DNA from 4 places in the Martelella mangrovi genome. Region 1 is predicted to be linked to each of the others. Evidence: predicted binding sites of a transcription regulator. Region 1 holds the regulator's gene; each other region holds the start of a gene.
What was found. The regulator LexA, encoded in region 1, represses DNA repair genes until DNA is damaged. The targets are predictions, from matches to a motif close to TGTTCNNNNTGTGTTCNG.
Positions count from the first base shown of each region.

Region 1 (4,213 bases):
AAGAGAAGCCCTAGAATGTCTGACATGGCGCAAAACCCGGGCTTCGCAGGCCCTAGCCGATCTGCGATAGAACGGGAAAGGTCTGCTGGAACCAGATCGCCATATCGGCAATAAAGCCGAAAAGAAAGGCAAGGCCGGTGAGAATCAGCAGCACGCCCATGATTTTTTCAATCGTGCCCAGATGTTTGCGGAACCGCGACAGGAAGCGCATGAAGGCGCCGGAAAAAAGCGCGGCAATCCAGAACGGCACGGCAAGGCCAAGCGAATAGATCGCCAGCAGCACCGCGCCGTTGGAAACCGTATCGCGCGTGGCCGCGACAGCGAGAATGGCCCCCAGAACCGGTCCGATGCAGGGCGTCCAGCCGAAAGCAAAGGCCAGCCCCATGACATAGGCGCCGGACATGCTCGCCGGCTTGCCGCCGCCATGAAACCGCGCCTCACGCGACAGGAAGGGGATTTTCAGCACACCAAGGAAGTTCAGCCCCATGATGATGATGATCACACCGCCGACCTTGGCCAGAATATCGATATATTGACGCAACAACTGACCGATGGACGAGGCCCCTGCCCCGAGCGCCACGAAAATCGTCGCAAAGCCGAGCGTAAAGAACAGCGCCGGCAACAATACACGCGCCGGGCGGACGGAGGTGTCTCCCCTGAACTGATCGATCGAAATGCCCGCCATGTAGCAAAGATAAGGCGGCACCAGCGGCAAAACGCAGGGTGAGAGAAACGAAAGCGCACCGGCAAGAAGCGCCGTCAACAGGGAAATATCACCGATCGACACCTGAAATCCTCTTGTCACTCGGCCGTTGGCGAAAGCGCGTCCGGCACCAGCAGATAACCGCCTGAAAGGCGGACCGTAAACTGCCGGTTCCTTAAACCACAGCGGCGTTGAATTCCAATCACCTTTCCGCGCATCGCCCCCGACATCAAATTGTCGCCTTGGAGCCGAATTTCCGGGTTGACCTTCTGCAAGACCCTTTCTATGTTCCGCCCACTTTCCGCTGGCCCTTCAACAGGCGCCGGGCTCGGGAGCGCGTAGCTCAGCTGGTAGAGCAACTGACTTTTAATCAGTAGGTCCAGGGTTCGAACCCCTGCGCGCTCACCATTGTTTGCCGAGAATTTTCTCCTTTCGAAATTGAAACAACACTTTCTAACTCACCCCTTTCCGCCCGCCTTCATGCCTCCATTGACCGCAATCGAGGCCGCTCTGCTATTTCCAGCTTGCGGAACACAGATAGAACAGATATAAACGTTCTGTATTTGTTTCGAAGGCAAGGGGCTGCAAATGCTGACTCGTAAACAACAGGAACTGCTGTATTTCATCCATGAACGGATGAAGGAGACAGGCATTCCCCCGTCTTTCGATGAAATGAAGGAAGCCCTGGATCTGGCGTCCAAATCGGGCATTCACCGATTGATCACGGCGCTGGAGGAACGCGGCTTCATTCGCCGGCTTCCCAACAGGGCGCGCGCGCTTGAAATTCTGCGCATGCCGGAAAGCCTTGGCTCTCAGCCGCCGCGCCGCGGTTTCTCACCGAGCGTGATTGAAGGCAGCCTCGGCAAGACGCCTGCCGAAAGCAAAACACCGGCTGCCGGAAATGACAGCGGCTCGACCGATATCCCCGTCATGGGGCGGATTGCAGCCGGTGTTCCGATCTCGGCCATACAGGAAAACACCCACGCAATTGCGGTTCCGGCCGAGATGCTGGGAACCGGCGAACATTATGCGCTGGAAGTTAAGGGCGATTCGATGATCGAAGCCGGGATATTCGACGGTGACACGGTGGTCATCCGCAATATCAACACGGCCGCCCCGGGCGATATTGTCGTGGCGCTGGTGAATGACGAGGAAGCGACACTGAAGCGCTTCCGCCGCAAGGGCGCGTCGATTGCGCTGGAAGCCGCCAATCCGGCCTATGAAACCCGGATATTTGCTGCCGATCAGGTCAAGGTTCAGGGCAAGCTTGTCGGCCTGATCCGCCGCTACCACTGAAGAAATCGAGGGTTTTCGGCAGGCTGACAGGATCGGCATACGAATCGGAACGCCAGTTATAGAGGCGGTGTTGGTTCCATTGACGTTTTACTGCCGTAATGGCGGGCGTGACGGAAACGTGGGTTCTCACACAGGAGCCGGTCGGGTTAGGCTCTGAGGACGTGGTGTTACCATTTCTTGATTTTGAACCATCGGTATCTTGGACAGTAAACTGCAAGGTGCCGGTTTGGCGGCGCAGTGCTGGTGTGATGAGAAAACCAGGCGAACGGCACGCCTGAAAACCGGGCCGGTAAACGCTGACAATGATGTCTGCGTGATCGCAGGCAGGGCCTACGAGCGCGGGCCGGAATATTTGTGCGACGGTCAGGCCGCTGCCGGGAAGCGATGCCACACACCATTCGCTCTTTTCACAGATGAACATACCGGATTGCGTCCGCGCGGCCTTTATATCCTCGGCAAGGGCGGTGCTTGCATTGGTGATTTGTCCAGCATCCAGGCGGTCGAACCGGTCCGCGTCTTTCAGTATCGCAGCGTTGCTTTCGGTTTCGCTCGGCGGCCGTGTGGCGCTGATGGCAAGTGCGCTCTGCCACTGATCGAAGATGAAGGAAGGCGGACGGCGCTTGCTGAGCGCGGCTGTATCACCGGTGACGATCGCAACCAATGCACCGTCTTCGGAGACAAGCAGAAGCGGCGACCGGTCGCCTTGAGAAAAGGCGGGCAAGGCAAAGGCAATTGCCATCGGCACCAGTCCGACAAGCCTGAGACGGGTGCGCAGCAGAACCAGCAGCATGAACCCGACAAGGAAAAGCAGCAGAAATCCGCGGGGCATCGCACTGGTATCGAGCGCGCCACCAAGACCATCGACCCATTCCGCAATGGCAATCACCCGGTCGAGCCCCCAGCCCATGGCCAGAAGAAAGGGGCCGTGCAGGTTAAGCGGCATTGCCAGCATGGCCAGCAGGCCGGAGGGCATGACCAGAAAGGTGACAATCGGCATGGCGAGCAGATTGCCGAGCAGACCGTAGCCGGCAATCCGCTGAAAATGCGCCATGGCAATCGGCGCTGTCGAAAGCCCACCGATCAGTGCGGTCAACACAATACCGAAAGCACCCAGCATGACGATGCGGATCACTGTGCCGGCCGGCATCGACGCCGGGCGAGCATATTCGCGACGCTGCCAGAAGCTGTAGCCCGCAATCAGCGCCAGTGTTGCGGCAAACGACATCTGCATGCCGGGGCCGACAGCTTCCGACGGCGAAACCGCGAGGATGACAAACCCCGCAAGAGCGACATTGCGCATACTGATGGCCGGACGGTCGGCAACGGCGGCAAGCAGCATGATCGCCAACATGATGAAAGCGCGCTGCGCCGAGACCTGCATGCCCGAAATCGCAAGATAGAACCCGGCAGCCCCGATCGCGGCCATAGCGGCAAGCTTCTTGGTGGCGATCGCCTCTGCCGCCTTTGGCGAAAAAGACAGAAAAAGACGCAGGCTTGAAAAGAAGATACCGGCGGCGAGCGCCATGTGCAGCCCCGAAATGGCGATGACATGGGCAAGGCCGGCATTGCGCAGCGCGTCCAGCGTGTCATCATTCATGGCGCGACGCTGCCCGGTGATGATCGCATTGGCGAAAGCCCCCGATTCGTCTGGCAGGACAGCGCGAATGCGCCCGGCAATCGTATCGCGCAGGCTTTCGACCCTGTGGCGCATGAACAGGCCAATGGACTGAGGGCGGCTTGTCTCCCGCGTATGAAGATCACCCGGAACCGCGTCTGGCGCGCCATAGAAGAACCCCACTGCGCCGATCCCGTCGAAATAGGAAAGAAAACCGAAATCGACGAGGCCCGGCAGAGCCGGTCCGGAAGGCGGTGAAAGCCGGGCAAGGCCGGTGAATGCACCGCCGATGTCGACCGGCGGCGATTTGCCGCGGGCAACAAGGGTGACACGCTCAGGTGGACGGTGGATCACCGGATCGTCGGTGGCGATGACGCGCACCACATAACGCCAGCCGTTTTCGGTCGGCTCGCGGGCATCGACCACGCCGGTAACATGGGTCGTCACCGGTGAGTCGAGCATCACCGTAGCAAGCCGGCCCGTCTCAAGCTGCGCCAGAAACGCGCCGCTGAGAAAGAGCGCAACCAGACCGGCGCCCAGCCGGTTCACCGGACCGGCATTGCGCAACGAAACGGCGGCACCAACGGCGATCGCCCAAT
Region 1 covers NZ_JBEPLY010000005.1:113,685-117,897, reverse strand. Annotated here, with positions in the region: gene ABID12_RS09495 (AEC family transporter) at 1-26, opposite strand, end outside; gene ABID12_RS09490 (cytochrome c biogenesis CcdA family protein) at 53-787, opposite strand; gene ABID12_RS09485 (hypothetical protein) at 802-978, opposite strand; tRNA gene ABID12_RS09480 (tRNA-Lys) at 1,036-1,111, shown strand; gene lexA (transcriptional repressor LexA) at 1,292-1,999, shown strand; gene ABID12_RS09470 (ComEC/Rec2 family competence protein) at 1,953-4,213, opposite strand, start outside.

Region 2 (4,213 bases), on a different contig from region 1:
AAATCGGCGTTCTGGCCGGCGCCGTCAAACCGGGCGATGCGATTGCCATCGTCGGTGCCGGGCCAATCGGCATTGCCGCGCTTTTGACGGCGCAGTTCTATTCGCCGGGCCGGATCATCATGGTCGATATGGATGAAAACCGGCTGGGTGTGTCCCGCCAGTTCGGCGCGACCGATACGATCCGCGTCGGCGAGGAGGATGCGGTGGCGAAAATCCGCGAAATGACCGGCGGTGTCGGCGTCGATGTCGCCATCGAGGCGGTTGGCGTGCCGGCGACGTTCGATGTCTGCCAGCAGGTGGTCGCCGCCGGTGGCCATGTCGCCAATGTCGGCGTTCACGGCGCGCCGGTGGAACTGCACCTCGAAAACCTCTGGATACAGAACATCAACATCTCCATGGGGCTGGTGAATACCAACACCACGCCGATGCTGATGAAGACCGTTCAGTCCGGCAAGATTGATCCGTCGAAACTGATCACCCACCGGTTCGAACTGAACGACATCCTGAGCGCCTATGAGGTTTTCGGCAATGCCGCACGCGAAAAGGCGCTGAAGGTGATCATCAGCGCCTGAGTGTTGCCCTGCGGGTGTTTTTAGGCACCGGGCTACCGGGAAACAGTCCCGAGAACATGTTGAGGCGCTGCCTGTCGGCAGCGCCTGGACCGGCTGGCGATGTGTCGCGCCGATCTTGACGCGACAGCCTTTGGCGCGCGCCGCTTTCGTTGTCGGTTATCTGGCGGTCGCCGCGCCAATGCCGCCGCCGACCAGACCACCTGCGACAGCACCTGTGGCATCACCGGTGATGGCGGCCCCTGTGGCAACACCGAGGCCGGCACCGACCGTGGCGTTGCGCTCCTGCGTGGTGCAGGCGGCGAGCGGAAGAATGAATGCGATGGCGAGAACGGCTTTCTTCATTGTGTCTGTCTCCAGTGATCAGTTCGATGTTCGATTAGATATAACCTGCGAGCAGCAGGATTATGACGATGAGCAGGACAAGGCCAAGCCCGCCTGACGGCCCGTAACCCCATGTCCGCGAATATCCCCAGCGCGGCAATGCGCCGAGCAGAAGAAGAATAATGATGATAAGCAGGATAGTACCGAGCATTTTTTCTCTCTCCTGGGTAATCAGTTGGAGCTTCAACGTCCCGGCGTTGTATTTTGTTCCCGCAATCGCGTCTGTTGACGGAAAAGTAAACGGAAAAGCAGCGCGTGACGCTTCGGTCTTCGGTTTGCCAACGCACTGAAAAATATGGTTAAAAAGTCATTAATCCACCAAATATAGCGGTGAACAAAACCGGAAGATCGCCCTGTCTGTGATTCGTCGCTGATTCGTTCCGGCTTTGGTCTTTGGCCTGTAAATCAGGTTTTTCGAGCGCTTTTCGGTCGCCTGTTGTGAGGCGGCATGCCTGGGGCCTGCATTCTTTCCGGGGCCGGTGGATGAGAGAATAGCGGACAGTCTGAGGGATTCATCGATGTCCCGTCTGTTCATCTTTTGTTTACGAAGGTTAACGCGATTGTCCTGATTTGCACTGGTGAAGAATCGCACGTTCCATATCTAGGGCGTTAAATCGGTGAAAACCCAACATATAGCCGTGAACAAACCGGGAAAACAGCAGAGTCAGCGATTCGTCTGTGATTCGTTCGCATCTGTTCCAAATATTAAGAAAGGACGGGTTTCGGGGCAAAATGCACGCCCCTCTTGCTTGCAGGGCGCAGGCGGTCCATCTATAGAGAAACGCGCGCCGGAGGTTTGCGATCCGGCGATTGAAGCAATGGACGGGGGCGGAGATTTTGGCCCCGGCCAGGGAATTTGGGACCGGGACATTGAATTCAGAAGCAATGATCTTGAGCGGACGCGGGGTGACCGCCATGCTCGGCCCGACCAATACCGGCAAAACCCATTTTGCCATTGAACGGATGGTGGCGCATTCATCCGGGGTTATCGGCCTGCCGCTGCGCCTTCTTGCCCGTGAAGTCTATAACCGCCTTGTCGAGCGCGTCGGCGTCAACCGCGTTGCGCTGATCACCGGTGAGGAAAAGATCGCCCCGAAAACCGCCCGCTACAGCGTCTGCACCGTGGAGGCGATGCCGCGGGAAACCGATGTCGCCTTTGTTGCCATCGACGAGGTCCAGCTTGCCGGCGACCTGGAGCGCGGCCACATCTTCACCGACCGGATCCTGCATCTGCGCGGGCGTGAGGAAACGCTGCTTTTGGGCTCGGCGACGATGAAGCCGATCCTCAGGCAATTGCTGCCGGGTGTTTCGATCGTGGAGCGGCCGCGGCTTTCAAGCCTGTTTTATGCCGGCCAGAAGAGAATTACCCGCCTGCCGCGCCGTTCGGCCATTGTCGCCTTTTCTTCAGACGAGGTCTATGCGATTGCCGAACTGATCCGCCGTCAGCGCGGCGGCGCGGCCGTCGTGCTCGGCGCGCTGTCGCCGCGCACCCGCAACGCCCAGGTCGAACTCTATCAGAACGGCGATGTCGAATATCTGGTGGCGACGGACGCGATCGGCATGGGGCTGAACCTCGATGTCGATCATGTCGCCTTTGCCCAGGACCGCAAGTTCGACGGTCATCAGTACCGCAATCTCAACGCCGGAGAGCTTGGCCAGATCGCCGGTCGCGCCGGCCGCCATATGCGTGACGGCACGTTCGGCGTCACCAGCCGTGTGCCGCCCTTTGACGACGAACTTGTCGAGCGGTTGGAAACCCATCAGTTCGACCCGGTCAAGGTGTTGCAATGGCGTTCCAAGGCGCTTGATTTCACCTCGCTGCACGCGCTGAAGGCCAGTCTCGATGAGGTGCCGCGCGTTCAGGGGCTGACACGCGCATTGCCGGCTGTCGATCAGCGCGCGCTGGAATTTCTCGCCCGAAGCCACGCCGTCGCCGGAAAGGCTGATCGGCGCGACAGGATCGAATTGCTGTGGGAAGCCTGTGCGCTGCCCGATTATCGGCGGATCACGCCGGCCCAGCATGCCGACCTGATCGCCTCGCTTTATCTCGATCTGGTCGAGCACGGCACGGTGGACGAGGATTTCCTCGCAAAACAGGTCCGTCATGCCGACCGGACCGATGGTGAAATCGATACGCTTTCCGCGCGTATTGCCCAGATCAGAACATGGACCTATGTGTCGAACCGGCCCGGATGGCTTGCCGATCCGACACACTGGCAGGAAAAGACACGGAAAATAGAGGATCGGCTGTCGGATGCCCTGCATGAGAGGTTGACGAAACGCTTCGTTGACCGCAGGACTTCCGTGCTAATGAAGCGCCTGAGAGAGAATGCGATGCTTGAAGCTGAAGTGAGCGTGAATGGGGATGTCTTTGTCGAAGGACATCATGTGGGGGAACTGGCTGGCTTTCGTTTCAAAGCCGTGTCCGGAGCCGAAGGGCCGGATGCCAAGGCAATCGAGGCGGCCGCGCTGAAGGCGCTGGCGCTCGAATTCGAGGCGCGCGCCGCGCGTCTTCATGCCTCCGGCAATTCCGATCTGGTGCTGGATTCGTCCGGCACGGTGCGTTGGCTCGGCGATCCTGTGGCGCGTCTGGTCGCCACCGACAACATTCTGAGGCCGCGCGCTGTGCTGTTGGCCGACGAACAGCTGACCGGTACGGCGCGCGACCATGTTGTCGCCCGCATCGAGCGTTTCGTCGCCCATACGATCCAGACGGTTCTGAAGCCGCTTGATGATCTCGCCAATGCCGACGATATCGAAGGACTGGCGCGCGGGCTGGCTTTCCAGCTCGTCGAAAATTACGGCGTGCTGTTCCGCCGCGATGTTGCAGCCGAGGTCAAGGCGCTCGATCAGGATGCGCGTGCATCGCTGCGTCGCTATGGCGTGCGGTTCGGCGCCTATCATGTGTTCATGCCAGCGCTGCTGAAGCCGGCACCCGCCGAGATGATCACCATGCTCTGGGCCCTTGCCAATGACGGTCTCGACAAGCCCGGCTATGGCGAACTTATTCCGGTGCTTGCGGCAGGCCGCACATCGGTGGTTACCGATCCCGGCTATGAACGCGCCTTCTACAAGCTGGCCGGCTTCCGCTATCTTGGAAAGCGGGCCGTCAGGATCGATATCCTCGAACGGCTTGCCGATATCATCCGGCCGCTGACCCAGTGGAAGCCGGAATCGGGCGGCGCGCGTCCCGAAGGCGCCTTTGATGGCCGCCGTTTCGTCACAACGCCGGCAATGATGTCGATCCTCGGCGCAACGCC
Region 2 covers NZ_JBEPLY010000001.1:273,257-277,469, forward strand. Annotated here, with positions in the region: gene ABID12_RS01325 (zinc-dependent alcohol dehydrogenase family protein) at 1-572, shown strand, start outside; gene ABID12_RS01330 (YMGG-like glycine zipper-containing protein) at 729-914, opposite strand; gene ABID12_RS01335 (DUF3309 family protein) at 949-1,104, opposite strand; gene ABID12_RS01340 (helicase-related protein) at 1,839-4,213, shown strand, end outside.
Region 2: a site for LexA is predicted at 1,592-1,609, ahead of ABID12_RS01340 (helicase-related protein). Genes of this name have one in related genera too.

Region 3 (4,213 bases), on a different contig from region 1:
GAAATGGCCGATGTGCTCGACCGCGCGGCAGACCGGATCGGCGCGGTGGCAGCCCCTGAGGACTGGAGCGTTTTCTACCGGCGCGGCATTGCCTATGAACGGCTGAAGGAATGGGACAAGGCCGAACCGAATTTCCTGCGCGCGCTTGAGCTTTACCCCAACCAGCCGCAGGTTCTGAACTATCTCGGCTATTCCTGGATCGATCAGGGCATGAACCTCGAAAAGGGCCTGGACCTGATCAATCAGGCCGTCGATCAGCGCCCCGATGATGGCTATATCGTCGATTCGCTCGGCTGGGCCTATTACAGGCTCGGTCGCTACGAAGACGCCATGCGCGAGCTGGAGCGGGCCGTTTCGCTGGATACCGGCGACCCCACGATCAACGACCATCTGGGCGATGCCTACTGGCAGATGGGGCGCAAGCTCGAAGCGATCTATCAGTGGAACAAGGCGCTTGCGAGTGAACCGGAGGAGGATCTCGTTCCCGCAATCAGGGAAAAGATCGCCCACGGCCTTGTCGCCAACGATGAAAATGCCGCCAATCCGCTGGCCAAGTCGCCCGAGGGAGACGGCGATACCGTCAAGACACCGTGACCACAGCGCCTGCCGGCGATGCGGTCGCGGAATTCGCGGCGGCGAAGATCAATCTTGCGCTTCACGTGACCGGGCAACGCGGCGACGGCTATCACCTGCTTGATTCGCTGGTGACTTTTGCCGATATCGGCGACCGGCTGACCTTCACGCCAAGCGACCGCGACATGTTCACGCTTTCGGGGCGTTTTGCCGACGATCTGCCGTATCATGATGATCCGGAAACCGGCAATCTGGTGCTGAAAGCGCGCAACCGGCTGCGCGCGGCGGCGGCCCAAACGGGCAGCCCCTGCGCGCCGGTTCATATCCATCTTGAGAAGAACCTGCCGGCCGCCTCCGGCATCGGCGGCGGTTCGGCCGATGCCGCTGCGGCGCTGCGCGGGCTTGTCCGCCTCTGGCAGCCCGGCCTTGATGAGAAAAGCATACACACGATCGCTCTCTCGCTGGGGGCCGATGTGCCGATGTGCCTTGCCTCGCATCCGCTGATTGCCCGGGGCATCGGCGATACCATCCGGCCGGCGACGGGTTTCCCCCGCCTTGATCTCGTACTTGCAAATCCGCTTCAGCCGATTGCGACCCCGGCAGTTTTCAGGGCGCTTGAAAACCGCCACAATCCGCCAATGGACCTTGGCGATCAGCCCGAAGACCAGCGGCGAGACTGGATCGCCCTCGTACGGCAAAGCCGCAACGACCTGCAACGGCCCGCAAACCGGATTGCGCCGGTCATTGATGCGGTGCTGGACGCGCTGTCGTCATCAGGCGCGTCCCTCTCGCGCATGTCGGGTTCGGGCGCGACATGTTTCGGACTGTTTAGCGATCGCGAAAGCGCGCATGCTGCGGCTGACCGGCTTTCCCATGCCCGGCCCGACTGGTTCGTGACCGCAACCGCCACCGTTGCCGCAGGAGAAGAACACCATGGTTGAACGCCCCTTCATTCCCATCCGCTTTGCCGTGCTGACCGTTTCCGACAGCCGCACGCTTGCCGATGACCGCTCCGGCGACACGCTTGTGCAACGCATCGAGACCGCCGGCCACGCATGCGCGGACCGCCGGATCGTCGGTGACGACCGCGCCGAAATCGAAAGCGTCGTGCGAGGCTGGTGCCTTGATCCGGCCGTCGATGTGGTGCTGACCACCGGCGGCACGGGCTTTACCGGACGCGATGTCACGCCGGAAGCCATCGAACCGCTGTTCGACAAGCGCATGGACGGATTTTCCGCCATCTTCCACCGCATTTCATTCGAAAAGATCGGCACATCAACGGTGCAATCGCGGGCAACGGCGGGGCTCAGCAACCAGACCTTCGTCTTCGTGCTGCCCGGTTCGCCGGGCGCCTGCCGCGATGCATGGGACGGTATTCTGGAAAAACAGTTCGACTACCGCCAGCAACCCTGCAATTTCGTGGAAATCATGCCGCGACTCAACGAGCACCTCAAACGCGGCTGACGCCGAAGGACCGTTTCAGACCCTGACCGAAGCCCAGGCCGGAATGATCTCGCAGGACAGTTTGCGCGTCATCTGCCTGCGGGCAAGCGCCAGAGGGGACTTGCCGCACGCCTGGGCCTTTTCGACAGCCAGCTGGCGCGGCATGAGAACGCCCACTTCAAGCGGGCAGCGCCGCTGAAACAGAACCTGGCGGAGCGGCCGGCGATGCCGGCGCGAGCGCGAAAACCGCGCCGGCCGCGTTTCCAGCGCCATATGTTCGAAGATCGCTTCGACCCAACCCGAAAGCGGCCGTGCGCCGGGTTCCAGTACGAGGATCCAGTCACCGCGCGCCTGACGCATCACCTCGGCAAGATCCCAGGAGCGCAGATGGTGGCATCCGGCGGCATCCGCCACCCGCTCCGTGCCGTCGTCGGAGCCGTGGTCGAGCACAATGACATCGCTGACAAGCCCCTCGACCGCGCCGACAACCAGCGTCGACAGCGTATGGGCGAGTTCCGCCTCGTGATTTGTAGTTTCGATAACGACGCTGAGCATGACCTCCTTATGGCAAAGGAACGGGCCTGTTGCAAAGGAGAACATCAATGTTCTTGCTTTGTTCTACTCGGTGCGATAAATTCATGATGAAGTGTTGCCGTTGGACCCCGCATTTCGGGGCCGGACACCGCAATGAGCCGATGAGGTCTGATCATGGATGATGCCTTCATTATCGATTTTGCCAGCGCGCCGCCGCCCGAACGCCACTTCGAGCCGGTGGTGCGTGACCGGCGGCGCGGCCGGGCTGCAACCGCCAATCCCGATGGCCGTTTCGAACCGGTCACGCGCGAGCATTTCGATGACGGCTGGGATATCGATGATGAACTGCCGACGCTTGCCACCGAAGTCCAGGTGGAAAAGGTCAAGACCATCATCACCCGCAATACCTCGCCCGACGTGCCGTTCGAGCGTTCGATCAACCCCTATCGCGGCTGCGAACACGGCTGCATCTATTGTTTTGCCCGCCCGACCCACGGTTTCATGGGGCTTTCTGCCGGGCTCGATTTCGAGACGAAGCTGTTTGCCAAGCCGGATGCGCCGCGCCAGCTTGCCCGTGAACTGGCAAAGCCCGGCTACAAGGCCAGGACAATCGCCATCGGCACCAATACCGATCCATATCAGCCGGTCGAAAAGACCTGGCGGATCATGCGGCAGACGCTGGAAGTGCTGGCCGAGGCCAATCATCCGGTTTCGATCACCACGAAATCCGCGCTCGTGCTGCGCGACCTCGATATCCTGTCGGCAATGGCGGAGAAACATCTCGTCAAGGTGATGGTTTCCGTGACCACGCTCGACCGCAAGCTTGCGCGTGCAATGGAACCACGCGCCGCCACGCCGCCGCGCCGGCTTGAAACCATCCGCACGCTGAGCGAACACGGCATTCCCGTCGGCATCTCCGTCGCGCCCGTGGTGCCGGCGCTGACCGATCACGAGATCGAACGCATTCTCGACAGCGGCAAGGCCGCCGGCGCGCGCGAAGCAAGCTATATTCTGCTGCGCCTGCCGCTGGAAGTGGCGCCGCTGTTCAAGGACTGGCTTCTGGAACACCACCCCGAACGCTACCGTCATGTGATGAGCCTCATCCGGTCGATGCGCGGCGGCAAGGATTACGACGCCGAGTTCGGCAAGCGCATGAAAGGCAGCGGCCCCTATGCCTGGCAGATCGCGCGGCGTTTCGAACTTGCCGTCAAGCGGCTCGGCCTTGCACGGCGGGGCGGCGCACTGCGCGAGGATCTGTTCGTGCCGCCGGATGGCGCGGGCACCCAGCTCAACCTGTTCTGATGCGCTGGACCAGTCCTGCCTGCAACCTTCGGCGGGGATGCAGTGCTGTTGTGTTTCCGGCCGGCCGTTCCCTGGGCCGGGGCCGAAGAAGTCTCCTTTGCCGCCGCACCCGGTCACCCTTCGGGGTCAGACCGGAAGGAGACTTGCGGGAGATCGGCGGGTGGTGTCAAATGACGTTATGTCATTGAACACACCTGCCGATTCTCCTGCCCTTTTCAATCTGCTGCCGGATGGTCCCGATTTTTCGATGGAACAGACCGCCAAGTGGAAAGCCCTCTGGCCGGTTGCCGGTTGCGACGAGGCCGGGCGCGGCCCTCTGGCCGGCCCCGTGGTCGCCGCCGCAGTAATCCTCGACCCCGAT
Region 3 covers NZ_JBEPLY010000006.1:28,845-33,057, reverse strand. Annotated here, with positions in the region: gene ABID12_RS10340 (tetratricopeptide repeat protein) at 1-594, shown strand, start outside; gene ABID12_RS10335 (4-(cytidine 5'-diphospho)-2-C-methyl-D-erythritol kinase) at 591-1,514, shown strand; gene moaB (molybdenum cofactor biosynthesis protein B) at 1,507-2,037, shown strand; gene ABID12_RS10325 (glycosyltransferase family protein) at 2,053-2,571, opposite strand; gene ABID12_RS10320 (PA0069 family radical SAM protein) at 2,719-3,852, shown strand; gene rnhB (ribonuclease HII) at 4,031-4,213, shown strand, end outside.
Region 3: a site for LexA is predicted at 2,620-2,637, ahead of ABID12_RS10320 (PA0069 family radical SAM protein). Genes of this name have one in related genera too.

Region 4 (4,213 bases), on a different contig from region 1:
GAGTGATCGTAGCTCGTGGTCAGCGCGCCGCCGGGAAGGCGCTCGGTCACCGAGGTGCGCATCCAGCCGTGGATCACCATCCAGCTGTAGCAGAGCGTTTCGATGCCGAGCGCGCCCATGTTTTCAATGGTCGCCAGCATCTGCTGCATTTCCTGCTCGCCTTCGGGCTTGCCGAGCTTGAAATTCTCCATCGGCACCCAGCCTTCGAGCACGCGCACCTTGTAGCCAAAATCCTCGAAAGCCTTCATCGACCGGGCCAGCGTCTGCAGGTCCCAGATCGGCACGTCCGGTGTCTGGTCGCGCAGGGCCACGGCATCCTCGACGCACATCTCGCGGCCATAATGCCACTTGGGCGACATTGCGGGCTCAAGACACATTGCAATTTTCACTTTTGATTCCTCCCGGCGCGATCAATCTATGGACAAACAAGAAAAGTTCATATATGAACTTATAAAGTTCTTATTAGAACAATAGGCTCGAAAAATGAGGGCGTCAAGCAAATGAGCGGCACAAGCACGAATGGAAACCCGACGATCGAGCGGATGGTGATGATCCTGAATGCGCTGGAGCGGGCACCGTCCGGCCTCAGTCAGTCGGATCTTGTCCAGCAAACCGGGCTTGCCAGATCGACGGTCTACCGGATCCTCAATTCCCTCGCGGATTCGCGGCTGTTGCGGGAAACCGCGCCGGGAACCTATGTGTTCGGAAACCGTTTTCTGGAACTTGCCGCGCGGGTCACGCCGACCTCGCATTTTTTCTCGCTGGCGCGGTATCTTCAGTCGGACCTTGAGGCGCTGGCGGCAAATATCGGCCAGTCCTGCAAGATTTCCGTTTATGAAAACGGCGCGATCATGGTGGTTGCAGGGGCAACGGCAAAACGCCCGCACGCCCTGAATTACGAAATCGGAGAATATCTGCCGGTTCATGCCGGTGGTGCCAGCAAGGTGCTGATGGCCTATCTGCCGGATGACGAGCGCGAGCGGCTGTTGCGCAAGAACCCCGTGGCGCTGACGGAGCGGACGATCACCGACCGGAACCAGTTGCGCAAAGAACTGGCGGAGGTGCGCGCGCAGGGATGGGCCGAAGACAGGGGCGAATATAGCCTCAGCGTCAGTGCTTTCGCCGCCCCGATCCGCGATCATACCGGTGCCGTGATTGCCGCGCTTTCGGTTCCCTTCCTCACCACCGCCGACGAGGCGCTGCGCGACCGGCTGCGCGCAGAAACCATTAGCGGTGCCGATAAGCTGAGCCGCCTCATCGCGCACTACGCCGGCTAGGTGTCCGGCACGCCGCGTTTCATCGCGACGGTGTTTCGACTGTCGTTAACGCGCTGCCCGGCATTGAAAGCCAGACGATCCTGGATGCACGGAGGCGTATGCAGCCTGCACCGTCCATGCCGGTGTGAGGCATGCTGCAGGTGCTGAAGGAGCATCGGCATCAGGCGCCGGCATGGAACGCTGTATTTCGCGATCCTTTTCGGCTTGCGGCTATCGTGTGCGGTCTCTCCGGCCCCGTTTCTCCGCCCGGGAAGAGCTGAGGCGATTCTTTTTGCCGTCTTCGGGGACTGCACGACCTCCACGACACGTGTAGGATAAGAATCATAAATTACAACTTGTTATGCGCTTTTGCAGGTATCTTTCGGCGTTTGCATCGCAAGCCTGTGAGGCGATGAGCGCATTAAAAGTGTCTCATGGCGCTTGTAAAAAGAACAAATAAGGAACATAATAAAAACATAAAGTGAAACGGAGGCGAAAATGACCGAACTTCTGCGTGATGTGGCTGCATTTTTCTCGATCACCCTGTTCCTGACGAGTATGGCTCTGATCATAAGCTCGCTGTAACAGGCCATTATTGTCTGCCGGCGTGGCCGGCGACGCTTCCCGCTCTGTGGTGGCCGGACAAGCTTTCTGTGCATATGTGTTGTTTGCGTTGCGCCGGTCGTGCGGGCCTGCGAAAATCACATTCGAAGACAGAGCATGATGGAGCTGGCAATGGCGGGCGATAGCGCGAAGAATGAGCAAAACGAGTCGGGCGAAGCGCCGGTCAGGTTCGTGCATCTGCGCATCCATTCGGCTTATTCGCTGCTTGAAGGTGCGCTGCCGCTCAAGAAGGTGTTGAAGCTTGCCGTGGAAGACCGCCAGCCGGCTGTTGCGGTTACCGACACCAACAATCTTTTCGGCGCGCTTGAATTTTCGCAGAAGGCAATCGACGACGGGCTGCAGCCGATTATCGGGTGCCAGGTGTCGATCGATATGGAAGACGATGGCGATGGGGAACGGCGCGGCGGTTCGCATCTGCCGGTCAAGCTGCCGTCGCTTGTGTTTCTGGTGGCCAGTCCGGCGGGCTACGCCAATCTCATGCACCTTGTCAGTGAGGCCTATCTCGGCGGTGAGGCGCATGAGAGCGTCTATATCCGCAAGTCATGGCTTGAATCCAGAACCGATGGGCTGATCGTGTTGAGTGGCGGGTCGGGCGGTCCGATCGATCAGGCGCTGACCGCAGGCTTCGAGGCCAAGGCCCGAGACCGTCTTTCAGCGTTGAAGACGCTGTTTGGTGACCGCCTTTATGTCGAGCTTCAGCGTCAGGGGGCGTTCGATGTCCAGCGCGAACGCCATGTGATCAATCTGGCCTATGAGCTCGAGCTGCCGTTGGTGGCGACTAATGAACCTTTCTTTCCCGCGCGCGAGGATTTTGAGGCGCATGATGCGCTCATGGCCGTCGCCCACAATGCCATCGTCTCCGACGACCGGCGCTTCAGGCTGACGCCGGACCATTATATGAAGACACAGGAGGAGATGGCAGAGCTGTTTGCCGATCTGCCTGAAGCGCTCGACAACACCATCGAGATTGCACGGCGCTGCAGCTTCATCCTGCACACGCGCGATCCGATATTGCCACGCTTCACCGGCGCCTCCGATGACCCGGAAGAGGCGGAACGGGCCGAGGCGCTCGAACTGCGCCGTCAGGCGGTTGAAGGGCTTGAAGCGCGGCTCGACCACGTTGGTCTGAGCGATGGGCACACCCGCGAGGATTATGAAGAGCGGCTTGAATATGAGCTCGGCATTATCGAGAGCATGAAGTTTCCGGGATACTTCCTGATCGTTTCGGACTTCATCAAATGGGCCAAGGAGCAGGATATTCCTGTCGGTCCGGGTCGTGGCTCGGGTGCGGGCTCGCTTGTGGCTTATGCGCTGACCATTACCGACGTTGACCCCTTGCGGTTTTCGCTGCTATTCGAACGCTTTCTGAACCCCGAACGCGTTTCGATGCCGGACTTCGATATCGACTTCTGTCAGGACCGGCGCGAAGAGGTGATCCGTTACGTTCAGCGGAAGTACGGACGGGCGCAGGTGGCGCAGATCATCACCTTCGGTTCGCTGCAGGCGCGTGCGGCGCTGCGCGATGTGGGCCGTGTGCTGGAGATGCCTTACGGGCAGGTGGACCGGATCAGCAAGCTGGTGCCCAACAATCCTGCCAACCCGGTGACGCTTGCCAAAGCCATCGAGGACGAGCCGAAATTTCAGGAGGCCGCAGAGGAAGAACCGATTGTCGGCCGTCTTCTGGCGATCGCCCAGAAGATCGAAGGGCTGTACCGGCACGCCTCGACGCATGCCGCCGGCATCGTGATCGGTGACCGGCCGCTTTCGCAGCTGGTGCCGATGTATCGCGATCCGCGATCGGACATGCCGGTCACCCAGTTCAATATGAAGTGGGTGGAACAGGCCGGTCTGGTCAAGTTCGACTTTCTGGGTCTGAAAACGCTGACGGTGTTGAAGACGGCGGTCGATTTCATTGCCCGGCGCGGCATCAAGGTGGACCTGTCACTGGTGCCGCTGGATGACCATGAATCCTACGAGATGATGGCGCGCGGTGAAACGGTCGGCGTCTTTCAGGTGGAAAGTGCGGGCATGCGCAAGGCGCTGATCGGTATGAAGCCCGACCGCATCGAAGATCTGATCGCGCTTGTGGCGCTCTATCGTCCGGGTCCGATGGAAAATATCCCGGTCTACAACGCCCGCAAGCATGGCGAGGAGGAGATCGAGTCGGTTCATCCGATGATCGACCACCTGCTGGCGGAAACCCAGGGCGTCATCATCTATCAGGAACAGGTGATGCAGGTGGCGCAGGTGCTTTCCGGCTATTCGCTCGGTGAAGCTGACCTTCTGCGCCGCGCCATGGGCAAGAAGATCAAGGAACAGATGGACAAGCAGCG
Region 4 covers NZ_JBEPLY010000011.1:153,662-157,874, reverse strand. Annotated here, with positions in the region: gene ABID12_RS15430 (mannonate dehydratase) at 1-389, opposite strand, end outside; gene ABID12_RS15425 (IclR family transcriptional regulator) at 501-1,277, shown strand; gene dnaE (DNA polymerase III subunit alpha) at 1,992-4,213, shown strand, end outside.
Region 4: a site for LexA is predicted at 1,705-1,722, ahead of dnaE (DNA polymerase III subunit alpha). Genes of this name have one in related genera too.